DNA from 3 places in the Kitasatospora sp. NPDC056783 genome. Region 3 is predicted to be linked to each of the others. Evidence: riboswitches for the same ligand, from Rfam matches in the RefSeq annotation. Region 3 holds a riboswitch; each other region holds the start of a gene.
What was found. A riboswitch is a leader RNA that binds a small molecule or an ion and turns the genes downstream of it on or off. The one in region 3 is predicted to bind cobalamin.

Region 1 (3,199 bases), on a different contig from region 3:
CTTGGCCGCGTCGGGCTTCCTCCCCGCCGGCGGGGTCGGCGTGGAAGTCGCGCCGTTCGGATCGTGCCAGACGCTGGTGAGGTCGGTGCCGGTCAGGGCCAGGACGGCCTGCTCGGTGGCGGCGGCGTCCGGGTCGGTGGTCGACGCGTCCGGGCCGAAGCCGCCGTCCTTGTCCTGGCGGGCGGCGAGCCAGGCGGTGGCGGCGGCCCTGCGGCCACCCTGGCCGGTGGCCCGGAAGGCCTGGGCGGCGCTCGCGGTGCTGATGGTGTCGCCGGGGGCGCCGACGTACGGGGGGAGGGAGCCGTCGGGCTGCTGGCTCGCCGCGAGCTGGTCGGCGGCCTTCTCGGCGGCCGCTTCGTAGCCGGGGGCCGTGCGCAGGGCGAGGACCGCGAGGCCGGTGGTGACCGGATCGGATTCGCAGTGCTCACCGGCGATGATCATCGATCCGGCCATCCCGCCGTCGGCGCACTGGAGCGTCGTGAACCGGGCGAGCGCCGGGGCGGGCGAAGCGACACCGGCGCGCTGGAGCGCGATGACGCCGAGGGACTGTGCCCAGGGCGAGGACGCGCCGAGGAAGTCCCCGGCGGCGGTGCACTTGCCGTTCTCTCCCGCCCCTGCGCAGACGTGGTCGGTGAGCACGGAGACCAGGTCCCGCCCGCCGAAGGTGCGGGGGTCGCGACCGGTGCTCTCGGCGACGAGGGCCAGGAGGGCGGCGGCCCGCGTGTCCGGTGTGCCGGTCGGCCCGTCGGGGCGCAGGAACGCGTCGGTATGGGCGTCGAGGAAGGCGACCACCTTGCGCAGCGCCGGGTCCTGCGTCCCCGCGGCGGCGAGCGCGATGGCCGTGAGAGCGGTCCGGGGGTAGTCCGGCCCCGGGGCGGCCCAGTTCTCCATGTGGTCGCCGCCGACGAGTTGACCGGCCAGCCAGGCCGTGGCGGCGGCCGGGTCACCGGTGGCGGAGGGCCCGGTGGGGCTCGCCGTCGGGGTCGGGGTCGCCGAGGGCGACGCGGAGGGCGAGGGGCCGCCGTTCTTGGCGCGGACGGAGTCCGGGGTGAAGCTCGGCGCCCCGCTGGTGCCACCGATGTCCGTGCCGCCGTAGACCCAGGCCTCGACCTCGCCGGGCTTGGGCTTCTGCGTGCCGGCGCCGAACCGGCTGTAGGACCAGGTCTGTTGGCCGGGTTCGGCGATCCAGTACGACCAGTACGCGGTGGCCTGCGGGGTGTTGACGCACGGCTCCTCGGCCGGTGTCGGGTACTGGACACCGCCGTTGAAGGTCCCGGTCCCGAGCCGGCAGATGAAGGCGGGCCCGTCGTGTTCGGTTCCGGCAGTGGTGAAACCGGCGTTGTGCAGGAGGTTCATGCCCGTCGTGGGGTGGGCGTCGCAGCCCCGGGCGACGCCGCCGCCCCAGTGGGTGAAGTCGACGGCGACGATCGCGCCCGTCGTCGCCGTGCACTCCTCGATCGGGTCGGCCGCCGCGGTTCCGGGGTGCCCGAGCAGGACCGTGCCGCAGGCGGCGACCGCGACGGTGCCGGCGATCACCAGGGAGGCGAGGTCCCGGTTTCTGTGACGTGTGCGATTGCTGCTGACCCTCACGACGGCTCCCTGGTCGGTCGACACGGGAGGCGACGGCGCAGCCCACGGCGCCCCGGGAAGGGGCTGCCAAGACCGCGTCGTAGTCCGCGACGACGCAAGTGCTCTGTGAACAGACCCCCGGTCCAGGCATTCCGGCTCACCCACCCTCAGGTGGGTCCACGGTTGCGGGTCAGCGCCGGAGTCGGACCGGCTTCCCCTGAATGCCGAGGGCAAAAAACCGGTTCATCAGACCACGCTGTCCGACAGGGAGTCAATGGGGCGTCAGGTCGCTCACATCACCTCGCCGGACGACGGAACCTGCGGTAGCGTCCGCTGTGGCCGAGTGGGGGAACCCGGTGCGAATCCGGGGCTGACGCGCAGCGGTGTGGGGTGGCGATCGTGCCGTCCCGAGCCCGAATGCCCGCCCGGCCGTGCACCATGGCGAAAGCCGGCCCACGCGATCCGGGCGGCGACCGCTCCGGCAGTCGCGTGCCCCGAGTGGACGCGGGAACTCCGGGGCAGGGTCGGCGCCCGCCACCCCAAGGAGCCTGTCCCGTGCCCCTCCTCACCCCGTCCCGCACCGCCTCGACGACCACCGTCGCGCTGGCGGCCGCTGCCCTGCTTCTCTCCGCCGTCCCCGCCCACGCGACGGCCACCCCGGCCCAGATAGCCACGTCCAAGAGCACCGGCGTCACGTACCTGAAGTCCCTCCAGGCCGCCGACGGCAGCTACGTCACCGGCGGCGGGCTCTCCAACGAGTGGGCCTTCAGCGCGCTCGCCGCCGCCGGAACGGCCGCCGCCGACGTCACCCCCGGCGGGGACACCGGCAAGAACGCCCGCCTCGTCTACCGCAACCAGCTCGCCGCCCCCGGCTGGCCCGGCACCTCGCCCGTGGCCACGGACTACGAGCGCGGCATCCTCAACGCCTACGCCGCGGGCATCGACCCCGCCCGCGTCGGCCCCGGCCGCAACCTCCTCGCCGACCTCTCCGCCTACTGGCAGACCACCGAACCCGGTTACTACGGCCCGTCCGCCAACTTCAACGGCACCGTCTTCGGTCTGCTCGCGCTGGCCGGGGCGAAGACCCAAGCCGGCGCCCAGCGCGCCCCGCAGCCCCTGCTCGATGTCTCCGTCACGGCGGTGCGCGCCAACCAGCACAACGACGGCGGCTGGAACTACGGCAAGGCCGCGGGCGACCCGACGGCGCTCGCCCAGGGCAGCGACATCGACATGACCGGCGCCGCCATGGCCTCCCTGTGCGCGGGCGGCGTGCCCAACACCGACTCGGCGATCGTCGCCGCCAAGAACTTCCTCAAGGGCAAGCTCGCCTCCTCCGGCGCCTTCAACGCCATGTTCGGCGTGAACACCGACTCCAACGGCTGGGCCGTGTCCGGCCTCAACGCCTGCGGCATCAACCCCCAAGGCACCGACTTCACCAGCGGCACCGGCAAGACCCCGGTCGACTTCCTCATCGCCCAGCAGTTCAAGCCCGGCGGCGGCTTCAAGTACCTGCCCACCGACACCAGCCCGTCGCCCTACGCCTCCGTCGACGGCCTGCGCGCCGTCGCCGGCGCCGGGTTCACCGCCACCCCGCCCGCACCGACCACCGCGGGAGAACCGGCCTGGGCCG
Region 2 (3,199 bases), on a different contig from region 3:
GGGTCGGCTCAGGACTCCCCGGTGGGCGTCCAGCGCTTCTCCACCCGGGCGAGCTTCCAGTACCCGATCGCGATCGCCCAGACCACCACGAACAGCCCGGCGATCGCGTAGCCGACGTTGTCCAGCGAGATGTCCGCGACGAACCCGGTGACCGGGTCGGTGAGGTCGAGCTTCTCGTGCAGCACCCCGACCAGCTCGATGGTGCCGATGATGAAGGCCACCGCGATCGACAGCCCTGTGATGGTCAGGTTGTAGTACACCTTCCGCACCGGGTTGGCGAAGGCCCACTGGTACGCGAAGTTCATGAACGTCCCGTCCAGGGTGTCGAACAGGCTCATCCCCGCCGCGAACAGCAGCGGCAGGCAGACGATCGCGTACCAGGGCAGCCCCGAGGCCGCCCCCGAACCGGCCATCACCATCAGGGTGACCTCCGTCGCGGTGTCGAAGCCCAGGCCCAGCACCATCCCCACCGGGAACATCTGCCCCGGCCGGGTGATCGAGCGGGTCGCCCGGTTCAGCACCCGGGCCATGAGGCCGCGCGAGTCGAGGTGCGCCTCCAGTTCCTTCTCGTCGAACTGCCCGGCCCGCATCGCCCGGAACACCTTGACGATGCCGAGCAGCGCCGCCAGGTTGAGCGCGCCGATCAGGTAGAGGAAGACACCGGAGGTGGTCGTCCCGACCACGCCGAGCCACTTGTGGGTGGTCGACTCGTCGTCCATCAGGGTGTTCGCCAGCTGCGCCCCGCCCGCCACCAGGGCGGCCATCAGCACCACCATCGAGGAATGCCCCAGGGCGAACCAGAAGCCCACCGAGACCGGCCGCTTCCCGTCCGCCATCAGCTTGCGGGTGGTGTTGTCGATCACCGCGATGTGGTCGGCGTCGAAGGCGTGCCGCATGCCGAGGGTGTACGCGGTGATGCCCAGGCCCACCCCGAAGACCTGGGTGCCGACCGCGTACCGCTCGGGCGCGACCAGGAAGATCAGGGTGCCGAAGGCCACCACGTGCAGGGCCAGGATCACCCCCATCAGCCCGGCCGTACGGACGGTGTCCTCCCGCCGCCACGCGAACGCGGGCAGCACGGAGGGGGCCGGCTTCGCCCCGGCGGAAGAGAATTCGGGCAGGGTCATCTGCGGATCACGCTCCAGCACCTCGTGGAATACCTCGTGAGATGCCGTGGCCGGTCTCCTGGCTTACGGGAAGCCCACACCCGCCTTCCCAGGCGCGCGAGGCGCCCAGTGGCTCATGGGTACGGACGGCGTTCCTCCGCGGACGGAGGGACGACCCGATCACAGTGGCGAGGGCCGCTCCGGGCTGGGACCCCTGAAGGTCCGTCACCGGAATTCCCGAGCACCACGGCGGGCTACACGGTAGGGGCCGGGCCCGACCCGTGCAAGGCCGGGCAGCCGCGGGGGTGGCCAGGATCACAGGGCCCGCGCGCCCGCACCCCGGCGCCCGGCCGTCCGCCACCCGGACCGGCCGGATCCCGCCGAGGGCGCGCCGCCACCGGACCGGATGAGTACGATCATGGCGTGCCGTCCCACCCCCACGTCTGGCCCGCCGACCGCTGGAACACCCGGCCGGTCAGGGCCCGCGTGCTGGCGGTCGCCCGCACCCTCACCTCGGCCACCCGGGTCCTGGACGTCCTCGCCCTGCTGAGCCCGGACGGCGTCGAGCGCTACTTCACCGTCAACCCCGGCTCCGCCTTCGCCGACCGCGCCCTGGACGAGTACCTGCACGGCCTGCCCGGTTTCACCGTGCTGGACTGGGAGGACGCCGTCCGCCGCCGCTTCGACCTGGCCGTCGCCTGCGCCGTCCACTCCTCCATGCACCGCCTGGACGCCCGCCTCGTCGTCCTCCCTCACGGCGCCGGCTACAACCGCCTGGTCACCGAGTCCACCGGCGACACGGTCAGCGCCGCCGGCCTGTCCCGGAACGAACTCACCCACCGCGGACGGGTGTTCGTGGACGTCCTCGGCCTCTCCCACCCCGAGCAGCTGGACCGGCTGCGGGTCTCCTGCCCCGAGGCCCTGGAGGTCGCCCACGTCGTCGGCGACCCGTGCTTCGACCGGATGCTCGCCAGCCGGCGCTCCCGGGACGGCTACCGCGCCGCGCTCGGCGCCGTCGACGGACGGCGGCTCGTCGTCGTCAACTCCACCTGGAGCGAGCACTCGTTATTCGGCCGCCGCCCCGACCTCCCCCAGCGGCTGGTCCGCCGGCTGCCCGCCGACGAGTACACCGTCGCCGTCGTGCTGCACCCGAACATCTGGAGCCGGCACGACCCGGAGGCCCTGCTCGACGGCGCCCGCCGGATGGGCCTGCGCCTGATCCCGCCCCAGCAGGGCTGGCAGACCGCCCTCGTCGCCGCCGACCTGCTGATCGGCGACCACGGCTCGGTCTCCTTCTACGGCGCCGCCCTGGAACGCCCCACCGTGCTCGTCGCCACCGGTTCCGGCGAACTCGACCCGCGCTCCCCCAGCTACGCCTTCGGCCAGGCCGCCCCCGCCCTCGACCCCGACGGCGACCTCGCCGCCCAGGTCGAACGGGCCCTCGCCCAGGACCCGGCCTCCCTGCGCGGGATCACCGACGGCTCGCTCGCCCACCGCGGCGAGTCCGCCCGGCTGCTGCGCCCGCTGCTCTACTCCTTCCTGGACCGGCTGGACGAACCCGCCGACGAACCGGCCCTGCCGCCCTACCCCAAGCCCGCGCCGCGTCCCGGAACCACCGAACGGCCCACCGCGTACGACGTCGAGGGCAAGAGCGAGGGGACGGAGGTGAGCCTGCGGCGCTACCCCTTCGACCCCGGCGACCACACCCCGCGCGGCTTCCACGCCCTGACCGACGACCACCCCGGCGACGCCCTGCGCTACACCGCCGAGGTCCTCGCCCGGACCGAGGTGCGCGCCGAACTCCCCGCCACCCGCTGGCTCACCCGCGCCGCCACCGAACTCCCCGGCCTCGCCGTCGCGGTGGCCGCCCTCGGCCCGGCCCGCCACCTGCTGCGGCTGCGCGGCGGCCTGCTCCTGGAGGCCCGCGCCGAACCGGACTGGGAACGCCCCGACCCCGGCGTCGACCCGCTGCTCCTCGGCTCCGCCGTGTCCTGCTGGCTCACCGACGGCGGCGACCCGGCCGGCCTCCCCGAGCACGGGCTCACCATCCGCACCGGCGAGCACCGCACCCGGGTGTCGTTCCGCACCGGGCC
Region 3 (3,199 bases):
GAAATCCGGCCATGATCCCCACGCCCGGGGACCGGCCCCGGACCGGAGCCGACCCCGTTCCGGCTCCTACCGGTCCGGCAGGGCGGCGACCACGGCGAGGACGGCGGCCATGACGACGGCACCCAGCACCCCGGCCCTCATGGGCGTGATCCGGTCCCGGAGCCGCTTCTCCGGCTGAACGCGCCGGTCCGCCCGGGTGCTGTGCTTCCACCAGTCGGCGACCCGCCGGACGTCGCTGTCGAAGCTCTCCGACGTGCTGAGATCGCTGTTCGTCAGGGTCGACAGCCAGCGGCGCCGGCCCTCGGTGGTGTGGATCCGCGCCACCCGCGTGACCGTGCCGCCGCGGCCCCGGAACTCCGCCACGTCGAGCCAGGCGATCTGCTCCCAGGGGTAGGTGCGGCCCCGGCCGAGCCCCCGGCAGATGGTGACTCCGTCGGCGCCCACCCGGACCCAGGACCGCAGGGCGACGAGGCGGCTCCCGGCGACCAGCGCCACGGTGCCGCCGACGAGCAGGATCATGGGGCCGAGGCCGAGGTCGAACTTCCCCCGGCCGGCGACCAGTTCGACCGTGACGATCATGAGCAGCAGTGCGAGATCGGCCCAGTCCGGGCTGAGCCTGTCTTTCCCCCGGAAGATCAGTTCGTTCACACGGCGCACCCTACGCCGCCCCCGGTGCGGCCTCGCAGGGGGGTGGACCGGCGACCGCCCGGCTCCCGTCGGGGAGGCTCGTACGCCGCCACATCGCTTGTGGAGCAAGGAAGTTGGCCGACAGCCGCCTCCGGCACTGCCGTGGTCGATCCCCCAGGGGAGTGCGGCGGGCCCAGAGGTGGTCGATTCCCTGGGGTGGCGGGCGGCAGGTCGTTCGGCGTCTTCACTCTTGCGTCGCGGCCACCCGCCGGGAATCCGTCAAATGACTGCCGCCCTCGATGACGTACCGATGTCGTGAGCGGCCCCGGGCGCCGTAACGACCCAAGTCGTGTCGGGCAGTCAACTGACGGAGGACACCGGCCTTGCGGGACCACCAGAGTGAAGCCCGACCAGGCGGCGCCGCCCCACGGCCCGCCACCGGCCCCCTGACGGCGGCACGACGTGCCCCGTCCACGTACGTGGAGGATGATCCATGACTGTTGTGACCTTCCATCTCGTCTCCTCGCTCACGCCTTCCGAGGTGCTGACCGTCCTCACCGACTTCGGCCCCGCCCGCCCCGACGCGTGGCCCAGCATCGACGCGGAACACTTCGAGGTCCACGGAAGGGGAGAGGGCTGGGCCGAGGTGACCGAGGGCACCGCCGCCGCCTGGGAGCGTGCCCGCTACGACTGGGAGCCCGGAGGGAACACGGTCGTCATCCGCACTCTCGACTCCAAGCTCTTCGGGCCGGGAGGCGGGTGGACCTTCCGCATGACTCCCGAGGGTGACGGAACGCGCGTCGACGTCCAGCTGACCAGGGAGCCCACCACCTTGAAGGGAAAGATGCTGGCTTCCCTGCTCCCCGTCGTGGCACCGTCGTCGCTGCGCAAGTCGTTCGCCGGCCCGCTGAAGACCCACTGAAGACCGCTGAGGCCCTGCCGAGGCCGTGCGGTGGGACGGGCGCGCGAGGGGGCGCGGCACGACGGTCGCCCGTCGGCGCCCCCGGAACGGTCCGGACGATCACCCCCCGACCTGGCCAGCAGCGATCCGACCACGCCTGATACGTTGCCCTGGCCGTGGTGTTCGGGAAGCCGGTCAAAGTCCGGTGCGGCCCTCGCCACTGTTGCCGCGGAGTTCCGCGGCCCTCGCTGACCGGCTTTCGCAGCGGTCGGGGCCACTGGGCGGGCTGGAAGAGCCGCCCGGGAAGGTCGGCCGCGGTGCGTCGATGCGGAAGCCAGGAGACCGGCCACGGCGCGACATGTTCCACGAGGGTTTTGGAGAACACGTGCCCAGCGGTCTGCTGCGTCCATTTCGATCCATATGTTCCGTACGTCCCGTAAGTTCCGTACGTCCCACCGGCCCGACGCGTGCCGGCCGGGCCGTCGCGGCCTTCCTGTTCATCGGCGTGCTCGGAGCCTGCACCAGCGCCCCCGCGCCCACCGCGTCCGGTGGGGCGACCGGAACCGCCGGGCCGGTCAGCGTGGACAACTGCGGGACCACCGTGACGGTCCCCGCGCCGCCCGAGCGGCTGGTGACGCTCAACCAGGGTGCCACCGAGGTGGCCCTGGCCCTCGGCCTGGAGTCCCGCATGGCCGGTACCGCCTACCTCGACGACTCCGTCCCGGAGAAGTGGAAGGCCGCCTACGACTCCGTCCCGGTGCTCTCCAAGGACTACCCGACGAAGGAGAAGCTCCTCACGGCCCGCCCCGACTTCCTGTACGCCTCCTACGCCAGCGCGTTCACCGACAAGGTCGCGGGCAGCCGGGAGGAACTGCGCGGCCAGGGCGTCCCGTCGTACCTGTCCCCGTTCGGCTGCGCGGACAAGAGCCAGGTACCGCCGACGACCTGGCAGGCGGCGTGGGGCGAACTGAACGACGTCGCCAAGGTCTTCGGCGTCACGGAGCGGGCCGCCGCGATCCAGCGGCAGCAGGAGCAGCAGCTGGCCCGGTTCACGGCGACGGCCGCCGGCAAGGACCTGAAGGTCCTGTGGTACGACTCGGACACCAAGGCGCCGTTCGTCGGCGCCGGCCACGGCGGGCCCCAACTCGTGCTCGACGCCGTGGGCGCCCGCAACGTCTTCGCGGACCTGCCCGGTACCTGGCAGAACGTGAGCTGGGAGAAGGTCGTCGCGGCCGACCCGGACGCCATCGTGGTCGCGGACGCCGGCTGGGACACGGCCCAGTCCAAGATCGACTACCTGGAGAACGACCCGGTGCTGAGCACGCTCGGCGCCGTGCGGCGCAAGGCGTTCGTGGTGGTGCCGTTCTCGGAGTCGACTCCCGGCGTACGGCTCGCCGACGGTGCCGCCAAGGTCTCCGAAGGACTGGGCCGACTGCACCCGGCCTCATGACCACCGCACCCCACCCCGTCGCGCGGCCCACCGGCCAGGGCCGCGCGACGGCGGTCCTGGCCGTCGCCACGGCCCTGCTGCTGGCCACCGTGTTCCTCGGCCTGGCCGTGGGCTCCCAGCACGAGTCGCTCCGGACGGTGCTCGACGTCGTGGCGCGCCGGCTCGGGCTGGGCGATCCCCAGGTCACGCTGCTGGACGACCAGATCGTCTGGCAGTTGCGG

Region 1: linked by a shared signal. The riboswitch ahead of ACFRMQ_RS09695 (prenyltransferase/squalene oxidase repeat-containing protein) and the one ahead of ACFRMQ_RS16205 (ABC transporter substrate-binding protein) in region 3 are both predicted to bind cobalamin.
Region 2: linked by a shared signal. The riboswitch ahead of ACFRMQ_RS14915 (HoxN/HupN/NixA family nickel/cobalt transporter) and the one ahead of ACFRMQ_RS16205 (ABC transporter substrate-binding protein) in region 3 are both predicted to bind cobalamin.

The regions. Positions count from the first base shown of each region.
Region 1 covers NZ_JBHUAF010000043.1:398-3,596, reverse strand. The annotation lists gene ACFRMQ_RS09695 (prenyltransferase/squalene oxidase repeat-containing protein) at 1-1,590, opposite strand, end outside; cobalamin riboswitch at 1,694-1,825, opposite strand; cobalamin riboswitch at 1,916-1,992, shown strand; gene ACFRMQ_RS09690 (hypothetical protein) at 2,125-3,199, shown strand, end outside.
Region 2 covers NZ_JBHUAF010000081.1:4,173-7,371, reverse strand. The annotation lists gene ACFRMQ_RS14915 (HoxN/HupN/NixA family nickel/cobalt transporter) at 9-1,127, opposite strand; cobalamin riboswitch at 1,158-1,370, opposite strand; gene ACFRMQ_RS14910 (hypothetical protein) at 1,530-3,199, shown strand, end outside.
Region 3 covers NZ_JBHUAF010000091.1:19,845-23,043, forward strand. The annotation lists gene ACFRMQ_RS16195 (PH domain-containing protein) at 67-648, opposite strand; gene ACFRMQ_RS16200 (hypothetical protein) at 1,121-1,549, shown strand; cobalamin riboswitch at 1,689-1,894, shown strand; gene ACFRMQ_RS16205 (ABC transporter substrate-binding protein) at 2,034-2,978, shown strand; gene ACFRMQ_RS16210 (FecCD family ABC transporter permease) at 2,975-3,199, shown strand, end outside.